DNA from 4 places in the Absiella sp. AM29-15 genome. Region 3 is predicted to be linked to each of the others. Evidence: riboswitches for the same ligand, from Rfam matches in the RefSeq annotation. Region 3 holds a riboswitch; each other region holds the start of a gene.

Region 1 (4,283 bases), on a different contig from region 3:
CCAGAATATCATTATAACGATCTACGGTTAATCCTGGCAGTTCATCAGCTTCACCAAAAATCAATCGACAGTTTGTGATGTTGTCTTTTTCTAATGTCTTTCGGAAATCATAAGCAAATTGTATACGATGTTTAAAGAACTCACGATCAAATACTTCATCTGGGTTCTTTGATAGTATTCTAACAGTGATATGACTGATTCTTGATAAAAAACCAGTTCCTAAATAGTTGCCTTTCTCAGTCATAATATTTACAATTGCGCCATTTTCAGCATCATCATCAATAGAAACTACATTATTTTTATACATCCACATTTGGCCCTTTTCAAGCCATGATGCGCCTTCTTCTGATATGATGACCACAGGATATTTTTTCTTCATACATTTACCTCTCATTCACAAATACACCTCATTTTAACATAATCGTTTCCTTACATACAATCATTATCGTGAATTTTCATAATTAAAAAAGAGATTTAAAAAGAAAAAAACATAGAAAATCCAGTATTTGCATGGCTTTCTATGCTTCCTTCTATTTTAAAATTGTTTTGATTTTTTCTTTCAGTTCTTTAGCGGCCAATTCACAATCGGCCTGCTTCATAATAGCTGATACAACACAGATTCCATCGATATCGGTTTCTTGTAAAATATCGCAGTTATCTTTATTTAATCCACCAATGGCTCCTACAGGTATGGATACATGTTTACATATATCCTGTAATGTTTCAACTTTTGTGAGTACTGTTTTTACTTTTGTGGTAGTCGGATATATTGCGCCAACACCTAAATAATCTGCGCCATCAGCCTGCGCTTTTATGGCAGCTTCTACAGTTTTTGCGGTCGCACCAACGATTTTATCAGGTCCCAACAACTTTCTTGCGAGTGCCACTGGCATATCATCTGCACCAACATGAACGCCTGCGGCATCCACTGCCATTGCAACATCAATTCGATCATCAATCAGTAAAGGTAAATCATAACGATCACTAATCGCTTTTACTTTATTTGCTAAATCTATATATTCCTTCGTTGTCCGATTCTTTTCACGTAATTGGATAAGTGTGACACCACCTCTACATGCGGCTTCTACTTTTGATAAAAACTCTTCTTCTGTCATATTTGTAGAATCTGTGACCAGATATAATGTTAAATCTAATTTGCTCATAGCACTACCTCACTTATTTTTGCATATTTTAAATACTCTTCTTTTTCTAATGCATACAGCCAATCAAATAATTTATAATGAAAACTTCCCGGCATCGTGGTTTCTTTCAGACACTTTTCTGCGACAACGCCAAAATAGCTACATGCCAGCATACAAGCTTTTATAGGCTCCATACAGGATAAAAAAGTCGCAGTGATTACATTTAACATACAGCCTGTGCCCGTACATAAAGTCAATAATTCACAGCCGTTTTCTACTTTATAGGTATGTATCCCATCACTGATGATATCTATAGCTCCACTGCATAAGATACAACAGCCTGTTTGTTTCGCAAAGTCCTGAATCCAGATGGCACTGTCTTCTACACGTTCGATATCAGAATCTCCAACATCAATGCCAAGTGCATGTGCAGGCTTTCCTGCAATTGCACGAATCTCTGAAAGATTTCCTTTGATTACATCGATATGGTAAGCATCCATCATTGATTTTGCATAATTATAACGCAAGTCGCTACAGCCAACACCTACCAAATCTAAAACAACTGGTATGTAGTTTTCGTTAGCAGTTTTTATGGATACTATCATTGCTTTACTTCGGATATCATCAAAGTTTCCCAGATTTAAGGCTAGTGCTTTCGCGGTTTTGGTGATTTGTGCTACTTCATCCGGGTGTTGTGCCATAATTGGTTTTCCACCTAACGCAAGAACTGCATTAGCACAATCATTCATAGATATGGGATTGGTGATACAATGAATCAGATTATGCGTCAAGTGCAGCTTCGCTTTGTCCTGCCACAACTCCTCTTGTATATTCATAGGTCTTACCTCCAAGCTTTCTCTGCATTTTCGCAAGCATACCATTATGCTGCAGTTTCAACAGGAATGCGAAAGCAATACTTCCTCCAATGATGGTTCCCATCAGGAAACTTGGCACATAGAACATCCATGTTAATCCATTTTTACCCCATAGATATGCCATAACAGGATAGGATACGATAGCACCAATAATCCCTGTACCGATAATTTCTCCAAGCACAGCGGCCCAGATTTTTCCATTGCTTGCTCGATATAGTATGCCAGATAATGCTGCGCCAAAGACAGCTCCTGTTAATGCAAGTGGTGGAATTCCCATACATGCCATACGAATAATACCGATAGCTACAGCACACCCCAAAGAATACCATGGTCCCATCAATACTGCCATTGTGATATTGATCAAGTGGGCCATCGGACACATTCCTTCTACTCGAAGAATGGGTGATATTACCACACCTACCGCTACCATCATCGCAAAAAATACGCTACGAAAAATTTGATTTTGTTTGTTCATAAAAAACACCCTCCTATTTGTTCGCTGGAAATGCTGAACCAAATAAAAGGATACAAATAAAAATCAGCGCCGTTTATCGGGTTCAGTTTCCAGATATGGTACGGTCGAAACGCTTGCCAGTTTCCTCTCAGCCTGTCTGCAGGCTCCCTCGCTGATTATCTTTTAATGTAAGGCGCTCCCCTTCCATTAGCAGTAATAAAAAAGAGATATATCCACGTAAAGACATATCTCAGATTACCTCTGTTATACTCCCTACGCCGGCATTACCCGTATCAGGTTCACAGGGTCGAAACGTAATGTTTCCTCTCAGCACACATTGGCTCCCCTTTTTATTACATTAGTATGGTACCACTTTGAAATAAGGATTGCAAGAGCTTTTTTTCATAGTGATTTACATTAGAAATAAGATATATTCAGACTTTTTATGCAGTCACACTGCTTTCCTGCAGCTCCTTTTGTACAAGCGTTGTTTTAACCCATCGATTTTGTTGATAGATCCATTGCCCTACAATACATTCTAAAATATTACTTAACAACATCGCAAGCCATATACCGGTAATACCCAATTCCGTGAACTTATGAAACAGGATAATCATAGGAATGCGAAAGCCCCATAGCCGCAACATTGAAAGAATAAAGGTAGTATTGGTATGCCCGGATCCATTGAATACACTGTTTAAATTCATATACCAGCCCATAAAAACACCTGTCAATAATGCGAAAAAATTGTACTCAAATGCAATAGACAGTAACTCTTCACTGGCATCTGGAACAAATATACGGGTAAATGGATTGATCAACAGCATGCCGATAATCGTTAACGCAATGGCACTGATCACGGATATACGCATGGTTACCCAATAACATTTTCTTGCCCTTTCGATATTACCAGCACCTAAATTCTGACCGATAAATGTCGCAAGTATGGAACCGAAGGATACAATCGGTATATACATCAAATTCACAAGTTTACCACCAACACCATACGCAGATATCGCCACTGCTCCATAGAACACGATATATTTATTCATAATCACAAAGCCTAAACTTTCTAAGAATTGACCACTCGCTGCTGGTATACACAGACGTAGAATTGTTTTCCCATCAGATAATTGAAAAGGATATTTACGAAACGCCACATAAACTTCATTGTCTTTTGAGCGAATAGATCGATAAGCAAGTGGTAGTACAAGAATCTTTGATAATACTGTCGCTACTGCTGCCCCCATGATGCCCATATGGAACACAAAGATAAATAATGGATCTAAGAATACATTTAATATTGACGCAATCGCATTTAATTTTACACCGCTTTTACTATCCCCGGCACTTTGACGAATTGCCATATATAGATTTAATAAGATCAATCCCAGATAATCAAATGATATTCCAATCAGATAATCATGAGAATCCTGATATATTTCGGCTGGTGTATCCAGATATCCTAATATTGTATTTGAAAATAAGATTGTGCCAACGCTTAATATAATCGCAAAGATAAACGCAAAGTATACCAGGGCTGTCGCAAAACGGTTAGCTTCATCTTTTTGTTTTGCGCCTAGTTTCGTAGATATGATTGCAATCGCTGCCGCACTTAATCCAGATGCCACACTTTGTGCACACCACATAATTGGTCCAACAAGTGATACAGCCCCGACCTGTAGTTCACCAATCTGACCTACCCAGAACGTATCAATTACGTTATATAATGAGTTTAAAATATTAAGTAAAAATAAAGGAACCGCCATACGAAACAGTGCCTTTGTCAGATTTCCCTCTAAAATCCCTGTT
Region 2 (4,283 bases), on a different contig from region 3:
TATACTTGATATTTTGCTATTTAGCCTGGATCTGCAGATCTTTTGGCATGATGATAACCTTAATCATTTTAGGTGCTTTTCTTCTTTATTTAAATAGAGCAAATCAACATAAGATAAAACAAATCAAAATAATGTTGGTTGTTATCGTAGTTTTAATATTTGTTTTTCAAGCTAGAAATCTGAATATAAATAACCTTTATTTTTATGAATTTCCTATTGACCAGAAAATACGCGAGCGTTATGGTAATCATGTAATATTGAATCAAGAAATAGAAACAGATAATCCTTTGTACAAAGATACCCAAATCTATAAATGCTATGATGAAGAAAATGATGTCACATTCTATCTAAAAGAAAAGGAAAATGAACAAGGGGAAACTGTATTTGAAGATACCCTTTCCGGGGCTTTTGTTTCTTCGTTGAACATCAATTTTACAGTTCATCAGAAGGATATTTATCCTATCAGCCGCATGTATGATAACGCAGAAGGTTTTGATATTAAAGTTACTGCGGAAAATGGTGATGCGATGGCGAAGGAATTGTATTTGCTAGTACAAAAAGTATGTGCTTCCCCTTTGTATGAAATATGTAAAGATATCCGGTTTTATGGATTGCCAGAACATGCGAAATTTGCACATTATGCCAGATATTCAAAAACAATCGAAGAATTATCAAAGCTGAATGAAAAAGAAATCAAGGACTGGTTGTTTTTCAGTATCACTGCTTATCGTTTAGATTTTACACTGTGGCAACCTGAAAAATATCAAGACGATGTACAAAAATATCTTCATGATGCTTCCGGCATTGATATATTAGGTAAGCATTACAATGATGTACATGTCGAGAATGATAAGCTTTCTATTGGCAATTTCTATCGTTTGGCTTTACATTTAGATTTGAATATCCAAAAGCTGTATGATGATAGCTTGATATGGTATACAAAAAACACGACGCAAATGATAGGAAATGGCGTCACTACCCCTTATATTGATGTGTCTTTGGTAAAAAAATTATTGTAAATGAAAAGTCGCGATTTGCGACTTTTTATGCTTTATTCATCAAGTTCCAGCAATGATTTAAAGGTCCACTGCCTTTTCCTAAATCCATGCCATCTTTTAATGCACCTGTGATATATGCCTTTGCATTTTTTACACTGTTTACCATGTCATAACCCAATGCTAAATTACTGGCAATTGCACTGGATAAGGTACAGCCGGTTCCATGGGTATTAGGATTTTGTATCTTAACACAAGGCAGCCAGACTTCTTCTCCATCATGATACAATAAATCATCTGCACAATCCTCAAAATGTCCACCTTTAATCAAAATATAGCCATGATAATTTGTGGCAATCTTTTGTGCTGCTTTAACCATATCATCTTTCGACTCAATAGAAAATTCACATAATACTTCTGCTTCTGGAATATTTGGTGTAATAATCTGTGCCAGTGGCAACAACTCTTTTTGCAGCATCGTTAATGCTTTTTGCGCTAATAGCCGATCACCACTGGTGGATACCATCACTGGATCCACCACGATATTTTTAGGTTGATATTGTTTCAGCTTTTCCACAATGACTTCGATTAATTCCGGTTGTGATACCATCCCGATTTTTACTGCATCTGGGAAAATATCTTCAAATACACAATCAAACTGTTCCTTTAAAAAGGCAGGTGTTACATTCATAATATCACGTACACCACATGTATTTTGCGCAACTAATGCGGTGATCACACTCATCCCATATACCTTATGTGCCATAAAGGTCTTTAAATCTGCCTGTGCCCCTGCCCCACCACTTGGGTCTGTGCCTGCAATTGTTAAAACTTTCTGCATAATACCTCCTCCAGTTCCTGCATATCCTCTATGTATGCATCTGCCATCCTTCTGATTTTTTCTTCATCTTTCTGCTGGCTTTTTTCTTTCACGGCTACCACATAGCATCCTGCTTTTTTTGCACCTGATACAGCGTGCAATGCATCTTCAATGACGACACACTCCGCTGGTTTTAATTGCATCTTTTCACAGGCGTAATAGAAACAAGCCGGATCATCTTTGGATAAATGGATATCTTCACAACTTAAGATATAGGAGAATTTATTTGATAGTCCATGTTTTTTCAAGGCTGTTTCACACACTTCTTTATGATTGGCACTTAATACACATAAAGTCACTGGCATTGTAGAAAGCTTCTGTATGCATTCCTTTACACCAGGTTTTAACTCCATATGGATATATCGTTTTTTCAATAAAGCATAAACTTCATCACGCACTGTCTCTAATGATTCCTTTTGTACATAATGTTTTTGAAGATATGCGACTGCTTCTTCCATGCGTAAAGTAGAAAATACTTCATCTAAATTTTCATTTGTCTGTATTCCTTTACTGATTAAATAAGAAAATGCAAAATCATCCCATACATGCATACTATCTAACAGTGTGCCATCTAAATCAAAAATACATCCTTTTATCATAGACCCTCCAAAAAAAAGAATATCCCCAACATGAGAATATTCCAATAACTAATGATTATTCCCTACGTTGGCATTATCCAAATCAGGTATCGGTCGAAGTTTTCAACTTCCTCTCAGCCGGTCATACCAGCTCCCGTGATTTCCATGGTAATCATAGCATAAAGGGACGAAAAATGAAAGCAGATATGTTACAATATTCGCATAGAGGTGAACATTATGGTAGAAACATTAAGAAAAGCTTTTCAAGAATATAAGGATATCCAAAAGGCCTACACACTCGCATTGAGTACAATGTATTATGATATCGCAACGATTGCGCCAAAGAAAGGAATTGCCAAACGTAATGAAGCAATGGCATATTTAAGTGGTGAAGCATTCAGTAAGGCAACCGATAAGGAAGCTCTTGCGATGATTGAAGAATTAGGAAAAATCACAAATGACACAGAAGAAAAAAGAGAAATCACGTTGTTTCTAAAAGGTATGGAATATGATCGGGTATTGCCAAAAGATGTATATGTCGCAATGCAGAAAAGCATCAACGACAGTGAAGCCGCATGGCATATCGCAAAAGATCAGGATGATTATGCATCTTTCGCACCTTATTTAAAAGATGTGATTCTAAAACAAAAAGAAGCACTGACGTATGTACAAAAAGAAAGTACAGACTATGATTATTTATTAGATCGCTACGAAGATGGGATGAATGTGAAACAATATGATGCATTTTTTAATTCCATCAAAGAACAACTGGTACCTTTCATCAAAAAAATTAATGAACAGAAGGAACAGATCGATGATTCCGTATTACATCAAAGTTTTGATATTGATCAACAGGCAAAATACAATGCGCAATTACTAGATTATTTAGGAATAGATCGAGAAAAATGCATTATGGGATTAACGGAACATCCATTTACTGATTTCTTTAGTGAGAATGAGGCACGTATTACCACACATTATTATGAACATGATGTTATGTCTGGCATCTTTTCCACAATGCATGAATATGGTCATGCTTTATATTCGTTACAGGTAAAACCAGAATATGATGGAACTGCTTTAAAAGATAATATTGGTTACGCTATGCATGAAAGTCAATCCCGCTTTATGGAAAATCATATCGGGCGTCATCCAGCTTTCTGGCAGGTACAATACCCTATCCTTCAAAGCTATTTCCCAAAACAACTTTCTCATGTATCCTTTGAAGATTTCATGCGTATGATCAATATTACACGACCTTCTTTTATACGAACAGAAGCAGATGAATTGACCTATCCATTACATATTTTAATTCGTTATGAATTAGAAAAAGAAATTTTCAATGGTTCTATTCCTCTTGATCAGTTAGAAACCATGTGGAATGATAAATATGAAAAATATCTGGGGCTTCGTCCACGTAATCATCGTGAAGGAATTTTACAGGATATGCACTGGGGCGGTGGCAATTTTGGATATTTTCCAACATACGCCTTAGGAAGTGCTTATGCAGCACAGTTTTATAGTGCTATGGAAAAACAGCTGCCAGTGGCAGATTATTTAAGAAACAATCAATTTGATAAAATCGCGGCATGGTTAAAAGACAATATCCACTATGTTGGTGCCTATCAAAACGCTAATGAAGTTTTAAAACAAGCAACAGGTGACACCTTTCGTGCCCAATACTACATCGATTATTTAATGAATAAATATCGTACATTATATCAACTTTAGGAGAATTTTTATGATAGAAACAAAACGATTAATTTTACGCCCATTTCATGAACAAGACACAGAAGCTTTATTTGAAATTATGAAAGATAAAGAAGTAAA
Region 3 (4,283 bases):
TATTTCTCTCCATTAAAGAATCAATTGTAATTGGTATTGACATAATTTCCTCCCATCCGTTTTTAATTTCTTTAAACGATTTATCGACGACTTATCGACGACTTATCGACGACTTATCGACGACTTATCAACGACTTATCAACGACTAATTTTTATCAAAATACGCTATTTTAAAGGCTTTTTGACCGATAACCATATTTTTTCATCGACGACTTATCGACGACTTATCGACGACTTATCGACGACTTATCGACGACTTACATTATATTCAATAGTATAACACGTTTAATCATAAAAAAAATGATTAATTCAAATATTTTAATTCACTTCCCTATAACATTCTATAGAAAAACATCGCCGAAATCGACGATGTTTTCTCATTATTCTTCTTCCATGATATCCACGTTTTCCCCATTTAGTATCTTATTCATATTACGAATTGCACACATTTTTCCACACATTGTACATGTATCTTCTCTTTCTGGTGTGCTGTCTTTACGATATCGTCTTGCTTTTTCAGGATCAATCGCTGTTTCAAACATGGTTTCCCAATCCAGATTTCTTCTTGCCATTGCCATTTTGTGATCCCAGTCAATCGCACCTTTAACACCTTTGGCAACATCTGCCGCATGTGCTGCGATTTTACTTGCGATAATACCTTCTTTTACATCATTCACATCTGGTAAACGCAGGTGTTCAGCCGGTGTTACATAACATAGGAAACTTGCGCCATAAGTAGCCGCAATGGCACCACCAATCGCTGCCGTGATATGATCATAACCTGGTGCAACATCTGTAACAATAGGTCCTAATACGTAGAATGGTGCGCCTTTACAAATGGTATTCTGAATTTCCATATTTGCCTGAATCTGATTTAAAGGCATATGACCTGGTCCTTCAATCATGACCTGAACATCTTTTTCCCATGCCCGTTTTGTTAGTTCCCCTAATGTCACAAGTTCTTCGATCTGAGAAATATCAGAACCATCTTCAATACAGCCAGGGCGACATGCATCGCCTAAACTTAAAGTAACATCATATTTCTGGCAGATATCCAGCACTTCATCAAATCGTTCATAGAATGGATTTTCATTCCCTGTTATTTCCATCCATGCGAAAATGATAGAGCCGCCTCTGGATACAATGTTTGTGATACGTTTATTGTCTTTAAAGCGTTGTGCTGTACGTTTGTTTATTCCACAATGGATGGTCATAAAATCTACACCATCTTCTGCGTGCATACGAAATACATCCAGCCATTCCTGTGTTGTGATATCTTTTAATGCCTTATTGTAGTAAACGACTGCATCATAAATTGGCACAGTTCCTAATATTGCTGGACATTCTTTTGTCAGCTTTCTTCTAAATGTTTGTGTATCCCCAAAAGAGCTTAAATCCATGATAGCTTCTGCGCCCATGTTTACGGCACTTTTGACTTTTTCCATTTCCATATCCAAATCTAAACAGTCTTTGCTTGTGCCCAGATTGACATTGATTTTTGTTTTTAGCATTCTGCCAATTCCATAAGGTTTTAAACAGGTATGGTTTTTATTTGCCGGAATGACAATTTGTCCTTTCGCAACATAATCGCGTACCTCTTCTACATCCATCTGTTCATAGGCTGCGACAGCTTTCATTTCTTTTGTGATCACGTTGTTTCTAGCAGCGTTCATTTGTGTTGTGTATTCCATTTTCTTCCTCCTAAAAAAAGCTGAACGCCTGCTACGGTGTCAGCTTTTGCTTAGTAAATTTATATCGTGGATTACACTTTCGTCACAATAAAATCCCTTCGCCGGCATTACCCGTATCAGGTTCAGTGGGTCAGGATCTTTATTGATCCAATCTCAGCCATCATTGGCACCCCATTTTTTGTACGTATTTATTAGACCATACATAAACCAATAAGTCAATGTAAATTTTACAATATACTATTCTGCGTAAATATAATATTGATTCTTTCCATTTAATTTTGCACGATATAAAGCTTTATCTGCTTTCTCATATAAGACTTGCAGATTCATTCCATGCATTGGTGCTGTGGCAACGCCAATGGATATATAAACATTTTCATTTCCCTGAAGGGTACAGCATTTCGCAAGACTGTTTTGAATAGCATTGATTTTTTGTTTAATGGCATCTAATTGTTGATATTTCATCAGAACTAAGAATTCATCTCCACCATAACGGCAGAAGATATCTCCATTACCCATATGCGTCATAATCACGGAGGCGATTTCACGTAATACACGATCTCCCTGTAAATGCCCATATTGGTCGTTGATTTGTTTAAAATCATCAAGATCAATCATCATCAATGCATATTTCTGCTTACTGCTGCATAACACAAGTGCATTACGCATCATTAATTCACCCATACGACGATTATAAATACCTGTCAAAGAATCAAACTGTGCATATTTTTTTTCTTCTTTTGCCAGTGTTTCCTTTTCTACTTGTTTACTGATATTTTGAAGATATCCTATTACTTTGATCAATTCACCATTTTCATCAAAGATAGGCTCACAGGTTAATTTTACCCAGCGATGAAGATTGCTAAATAACATGACTTCTATAATTTCTTCGTTGAATTTATGTTTTAAGATTTTATTTTTCAACAATTCCAGACTTTTACATCCAGAATATCGATTATAATCACGTTTTAAGAAATCACTCAGAATATAGTTATTATAATTCTTTACTGCGTTATTGGGATTCATCGTACAGATTTGTTTTAATCCATCTTCATTGATTGTCAGAATATCTCGTTTCGCTTCATATTCCCAAACACTTAGATTTGCCTGATGGATAATGCTTTCATACATCTGCTGGGTGATATTTAATTCTTGTTCCTTATTGATAAGTGCTGTCGCATCCATCATAATTCCATAATACAAAAGATCTCCTTCATATAATCCTCTGTTCATCGCAATCATATGAATATAGCGGGTTTCTTTGTTTTTCGTGATACTGCGAAACATCAGATCAATATCCTGTTTGGTTTTTCTTGCGTTGAAAATTGCTTCATGAACCATCTTTTTATCTCTTGGATCTGTAAAGCAGGTACCTTTGGTTTCTATGATCTGCTGTTTATATTCTTCATGGGAATAACCCATGGTTTTTGAAAGGTTAAAACTATAGAAATATATTTCGTTATTCTCTATACAGAAAACATCTCCTGGTGTATTTGCGACAATGGTTTCCAGTTTCTGTTTCATATTGATAATGTCTGTGATATCTTCAATGATACCTGCAAAGAAACATTCGTTATCTTCGATGATGATTCGTGTTTGATCACGTACCCAGATAATTCCATTGGCTGTATATAATCGGTATTCTCCCGTAAATAATCCTTGATTGCCACGAGAGTAACGTACTGTTTCACGCATGAGCTCTCGATCGGCAGGATATATCAGATTGATGTATTTATTATCAAAGTTTAGCTCCAGTTCTTCTTTGGTGTATCCAATCATATCAAGGAATCGATCAGATACATGTTTAATTGGAAAATCTGGTTTATCGTAACATTGATGATAGCCTCCTGGTACCAGAGAATTTAAAAGGTTGATATCTTCCTGGGCTTTTCTTAATTCCATCTGTGTATTCATTTTTTCACTGATATCGATACAATAAGAAATTACCGCAAGCTGATCATTTTCAGCCTTAATCACCCTTCCTCTATTAATGACCCATAATAAGGAATTGTTTTTACGTACCATACGATAGTTTACTGTATATTCGTAGCCTTCATAAAAGTTATCCCCAATATCTCTTTTTACCCGGTTGCGATCTTCTATATAGATTGTGTTCATTAATTTACCATTGATCCCATCATAAAAATCCTGATAGGAATCAAATCCCAGTAAACTGATGATTTCATCATTTGCGAAATACAGGGTAAAACCTTCATCACAATAACCAGCGATAATACCACCACTCATAGAATTTGCGAACAGATAAGCTGCATATTCTTTATTTTTCATTGCTAAGGATACTTTAGAGCCTTTTGCATTGGAAATACCCAAAATACTTTGAAGTACATTTTGTGAATCCAACAGTTCTTTTTCTTGCTTCTTAATGGCCGTCACATCTGTACACAGGGTATCATAGATATCCACACCTTCTTCAGAGCCAGCATAGTGTACACTGATTTCCAGCCATAGAATACTGCCATCTTTTGCGACATCTCTAAATTCTATGCCTTCATGCTCCGCCCATTTCATAGGGTTTGTCATGATATCCATTACCCGTTTACGATCCTCTTCATAAATCAGGGTATGACTGCC
Region 4 (4,283 bases), on a different contig from region 3:
ATTTTTTGCAACATAACGAGCGGCATAAGCAGCACTACGGTCTACTTTTGTAGGATCCTTTCCAGAAAATGCTCCACCACCATGACGTGCCATACCACCATATGTATCTACAATTATTTTTCTTCCTGTTAAACCACTATCCCCTTGAGGTCCGCCTATTACAAAGCGTCCTGTTGGATTGATATAAATCTTTGTATCTTCATCTATCATTTTAGGATCTATGATGACATCTATCACATGCTCCTTTAAATCTTTACGAATTGTATCTAAAGAAACTGTATCGGAATGTTGCGTTGAAATAACAATCGTATCTACACGTGTAGGTTTATCATCAATATATTCCACCGTAACCTGTGTTTTCCCATCAGGACGAAGATAGTCTACAATTCCATCCTTACGAATTTTTGTCAACTGTTTAGCAAGTCTGTGGGCAAGGGAAATAGACATTGGCATATATTCAAGTGTTTCATCGCAGGCATATCCAAACATCATTCCCTGATCCCCTGCACCATTGTTTTCTTCTCCGCCTTCTTTTGTTTCTAGAGAGTGATCAACACCCATGGCAATATCAGAAGACTGTTCATCAATTGAAGTTAAAACAGAACAAGTCGTTCCATCAAAGCCATATTTTGCTCTATCATATCCAATTTCCAAAATCGTATTTCTTGCGATACTTGGAATGTCAACGTAACAATTTGTAGATATTTCTCCCATGATCATCACCATACCCGTTGTACAGCATGTTTCACAAGCAACTCGTGCCATTGGATCTTTTTCTAAAATTGCATCTAATACTGCATCTGAAATCTGATCACATATTTTATCAGGATGTCCTTCTGTTACAGACTCAGAAGTAAAAAATTGTCTATTTAGCATATTTATTATTTCCTTTCTCATGTTCAACTATATTATCGTTCATTCTAGTTCATAAAACAAGATTTAATATAAATGATTTCATAAATTCATGAAAAAAAGATTTACCCATTTTCTTGTTCATATGGGCAAATCTTTATCATTACGCTGTTTTTTCTTTATTTAAATGCAGACGCTCAACTAAAATTGGCACAACGATCATTCCGACAATCGTTGTAGCAATCATATATGGTGCATTGTATATAATGGAACCCCACCATGTTGTTTCCCATACTATCACACCACCAATGGTATGACTTGCAAAACGCAGAAAATTGGTAATTAGAATTCCAGAATAGAAATACTTATAATTTGGAAATAAGCTAGCCAAACCATATACACTAAATGCGATTAAGTAATCCATTAGGAATCCCAATAACTGTGGGATATACATTGGACCTGTCACAAACTGAATCAATACAGAAACAAGTCCAACGATGGTTCCTTTGATCCATCCTAAATGATAACTGCAAACGATCAACGCAATTGTCGATACGCCAATAGAACCACCATTTGGCATCTTCAAGAAAGGAATCATATTTGTAAAGTAATCAAGCACCATGAATAATGCAGCATAAAATGCCATATAAACCAAATCTAATGTTGTCAATTTTTTCATAAAAAAACACCTCCGTGAGGCGTAAGTCAACAAATCTAAGAATTCATAGATCTGACTCCCTACGCTAGTATTAACTAGATCAGGTCATAAGGGTGTTTCTCAGCCCGAAGGCACCCCTGTCATGACGTTATTTATTATACACACTTTATCTGAAATTGCAATAGATGTAAAAAAAGCATCAGTCATAGACCAATGCTTTTCATCATAAGTTTAAATTACTCGATGATTTCAGTAACGTTACCTGAACCTACTGTACGTCCACCTTCACGGATAGAGAATTTAGTGTTGTTTTCGATAGCGATTGGAGCGATCAATTCAACAGTCATTTCTACGTTATCTCCAGGCATACACATATCAGTTCCTTCTGGTAATGTGATAACACCAGTTACGTCAGTTGTACGGAAGTAGAACTGAGGACGGTAGTTAGATACGAATGGAGTGTGACGTCCACCTTCATCTTTGCTCAATACATAAACCTGAGCTTTGAATTTTGTGTGAGGGTGTACTGTTCCTGGTTTAGCAAGAACCTGTCCACGCTGGATTTCATCACGGTTGATACCACGTAACAATGCACCAATGTTGTCACCTGATTCAGCATATTCCAACTGTTTACGGAACATTTCCAATCCAGTGATAACTGTTTTACGAGTGTCGTGGATACCAACGATTTCAACTTCTTCACCCATCTTAACAACACCACGTTCAACACGGCCAGTAGCAACTGTACCACGTCCTGTGATAGTCATAACGTCTTCTACAGACATCAAGAATGGTTTATCAGTGTCACGAACTGGATCTGGGATATATTCGTCAACAGCATCCATTAATTCGTGGATAGCACCAACATATTTAGGATCTCCTTCAAGAGCCTTCAATGCAGAACCACGGATAACTGGAGCGTTATCTCCGTCGAATCCGTATTCGCTTAATAATTCACGAACTTCCATTTCAACAAGGTCGATTAATTCTTCATCATCAACCATGTCGCATTTGTTCAAGAATACAACGATGTAAGGAACACCTACCTGACGAGCAAGTAAGATGTGCTCACGAGTCTGAGGCATAGGACCATCAGATGCAGCAACTACAAGGATAGCACCATCCATCTGAGCAGCACCAGTGATCATGTTCTTAACGTAGTCAGCGTGACCTGGACAGTCAACGTGTGCATAGTGACGTTTGTCTGTCTGATACTCAACGTGAGCAGTGTTAATTGTGATACCACGTTCTTTTTCTTCTGGAGCACCATCGATTGCATCGTAAGCTTTTGCTTCAGCCATACCGTCTTTTGCAAGTACGTTTGTGATTGCAGCAGTTAAAGTTGTTTTACCGTGGTCAACGTGTCCGATAGTTCCAATGTTAACATGTGTTTTGGAACGGTCAAATTTTTCTTTAGCCATTTTAATTTTCCTCCTAATTTATAGTTTTCATGTATATTCTAATTCAAAGTTTTTATAAAAGCAACAATTAATTTTCAGAACTGTTGTTTTTAACGATTTTTTCTGCAATACTCTTAGGAACTTCGCTATAATGATCGAATTTCATAGAGTAATTTCCACGTCCCTGAGTGAATGAACGAAGGTCAGTTACATAACCAAACATTTCAGATAATGGGATGTGTGCCTTAACAATGATCGCATTTCCTCTTTCTTCCTGGTCAATGATTGCACCACGACGAGAACTTACGTCACCCATAACGCTACCTAAATATTCATTAGGTGCAGTTACTTCAACTTCCATAACTGGTTCTAGGATAACTGGTTTACATTTCTTAGCAGCAGCTTTTAAAGCCATAGATGCAGCAATCTTATAAGCCATTTCACTAGAATCGACATCATGGTAAGATCCATCAAACAATGTAGCTTTGATATCGATTACTGGGTAACCAGCGATGATACCATTCTGCAATGCATCTTCCAGACCTTCAGCAGTTGGTTTGATATATTCACGAGGAACACTACCACCAACAGTTGCGTCAACGAATTCAAATCCTTTACCTTCTTCTTGAGGTTCAAATTTGATCCATACGTGACCATACTGACCACGTCCACCAGACTGTTTGATGTATTTTCCTTCACAATCAGCAGCTTCACGAATTGTTTCACGGTAAGCAACCATTGGCTGACCAACGTTAGCTTCTACCTTAAATTCACGACGCAGACGGTCAACGATAATATCCAGGTGAAGTTCACCAACACCAGCGATAATTGTCTGACCTGTTTCCTGATCAGTGTAAGTTTTGAATGTAGGGTCTTCTTCTGCAAGTTTTGCAAGAGCAAGTCCCATTTTATCCTGGTCAGCTTTTGTTTTTGGTTCCAGAGATAATTCAATAACTGGTTCTGGGAATTCCATGCTTTCCAGTACAACAGGATGATCTTCAGCACACAGAGAATCTCCGGTAGTAGTTACCTTTAAACCTACTGCTGCAGCAATATCACCTGCATAAACTTCTTCGATTTCTTTACGAGAGTTTGCATGCATCTGTACGATACGTCCAAAACGTTCTCTCTTACCTTTTGTTGAGTTTAAGATATAACTTCCTGATTTTGCAGTACCTGAGTATACACGGAAGTATGATAACTTACCAACGAATGGGTCAGTAGCAATTTTGAATGCCAATGCAGAGAATGGTTCTTCATCACTTGCATGACGTTCTACTTCTGTACCATCTTCCAAAGTACCCTTAATTGCAGGAATATCTAATGGAGAAGGCAAGTAGTCAACAACTGCATCCAGAACCATCTGAACACCT

The links. A riboswitch is a leader RNA that binds a small molecule or an ion and turns the genes downstream of it on or off. The one in region 3 is predicted to bind thiamine pyrophosphate.
Region 1: it holds a riboswitch for thiamine pyrophosphate, as region 3 does, so the genes downstream of both, thiW (energy coupling factor transporter S component ThiW) here and thiC (phosphomethylpyrimidine synthase ThiC) in region 3, are expected to answer to the same signal.
Region 2: it holds a riboswitch for thiamine pyrophosphate, as region 3 does, so the genes downstream of both, DW761_RS09925 (HAD family hydrolase) here and thiC (phosphomethylpyrimidine synthase ThiC) in region 3, are expected to answer to the same signal.
Region 4: it holds a riboswitch for thiamine pyrophosphate, as region 3 does, so the genes downstream of both, DW761_RS12490 (energy-coupled thiamine transporter ThiT) here and thiC (phosphomethylpyrimidine synthase ThiC) in region 3, are expected to answer to the same signal.

Annotation. Positions count from the first base shown of each region.
Region 1 is NZ_QVFL01000001.1:2,381-6,663, forward strand. It holds gene DW761_RS00010 (class I SAM-dependent rRNA methyltransferase) at 1-379, opposite strand, end outside; gene thiE (thiamine phosphate synthase) at 531-1,163, opposite strand; gene thiM (hydroxyethylthiazole kinase) at 1,160-1,978, opposite strand; gene thiW (energy coupling factor transporter S component ThiW) at 1,923-2,492, opposite strand; TPP riboswitch at 2,725-2,829, opposite strand; gene DW761_RS00030 (MATE family efflux transporter) at 2,915-4,283, opposite strand, start outside.
Region 2 is NZ_QVFL01000008.1:112,877-117,159, forward strand. It holds gene DW761_RS09915 (J domain-containing protein) at 1-1,019, shown strand, start outside; gene thiD (bifunctional hydroxymethylpyrimidine kinase/phosphomethylpyrimidine kinase) at 1,045-1,836, opposite strand; gene DW761_RS09925 (HAD family hydrolase) at 1,821-2,474, opposite strand; TPP riboswitch at 2,516-2,621, opposite strand; gene DW761_RS09930 (carboxypeptidase M32) at 2,691-4,184, shown strand; gene DW761_RS09935 (GNAT family N-acetyltransferase) at 4,195-4,283, shown strand, end outside.
Region 3 is NZ_QVFL01000021.1:26,917-31,199, forward strand. It holds gene DW761_RS18035 (RNA-binding domain-containing protein) at 1-43, opposite strand, end outside; gene thiC (phosphomethylpyrimidine synthase ThiC) at 381-1,691, opposite strand; TPP riboswitch at 1,768-1,875, opposite strand; gene DW761_RS18045 (diguanylate cyclase domain-containing protein) at 1,929-4,283, opposite strand, start outside.
Region 4 is NZ_QVFL01000011.1:140,464-144,746, forward strand. It holds gene metK (methionine adenosyltransferase) at 1-876, opposite strand, end outside; gene DW761_RS12490 (energy-coupled thiamine transporter ThiT) at 1,016-1,531, opposite strand; TPP riboswitch at 1,571-1,659, opposite strand; gene tuf (elongation factor Tu) at 1,747-2,931, opposite strand; gene fusA (elongation factor G) at 2,999-4,283, opposite strand, start outside.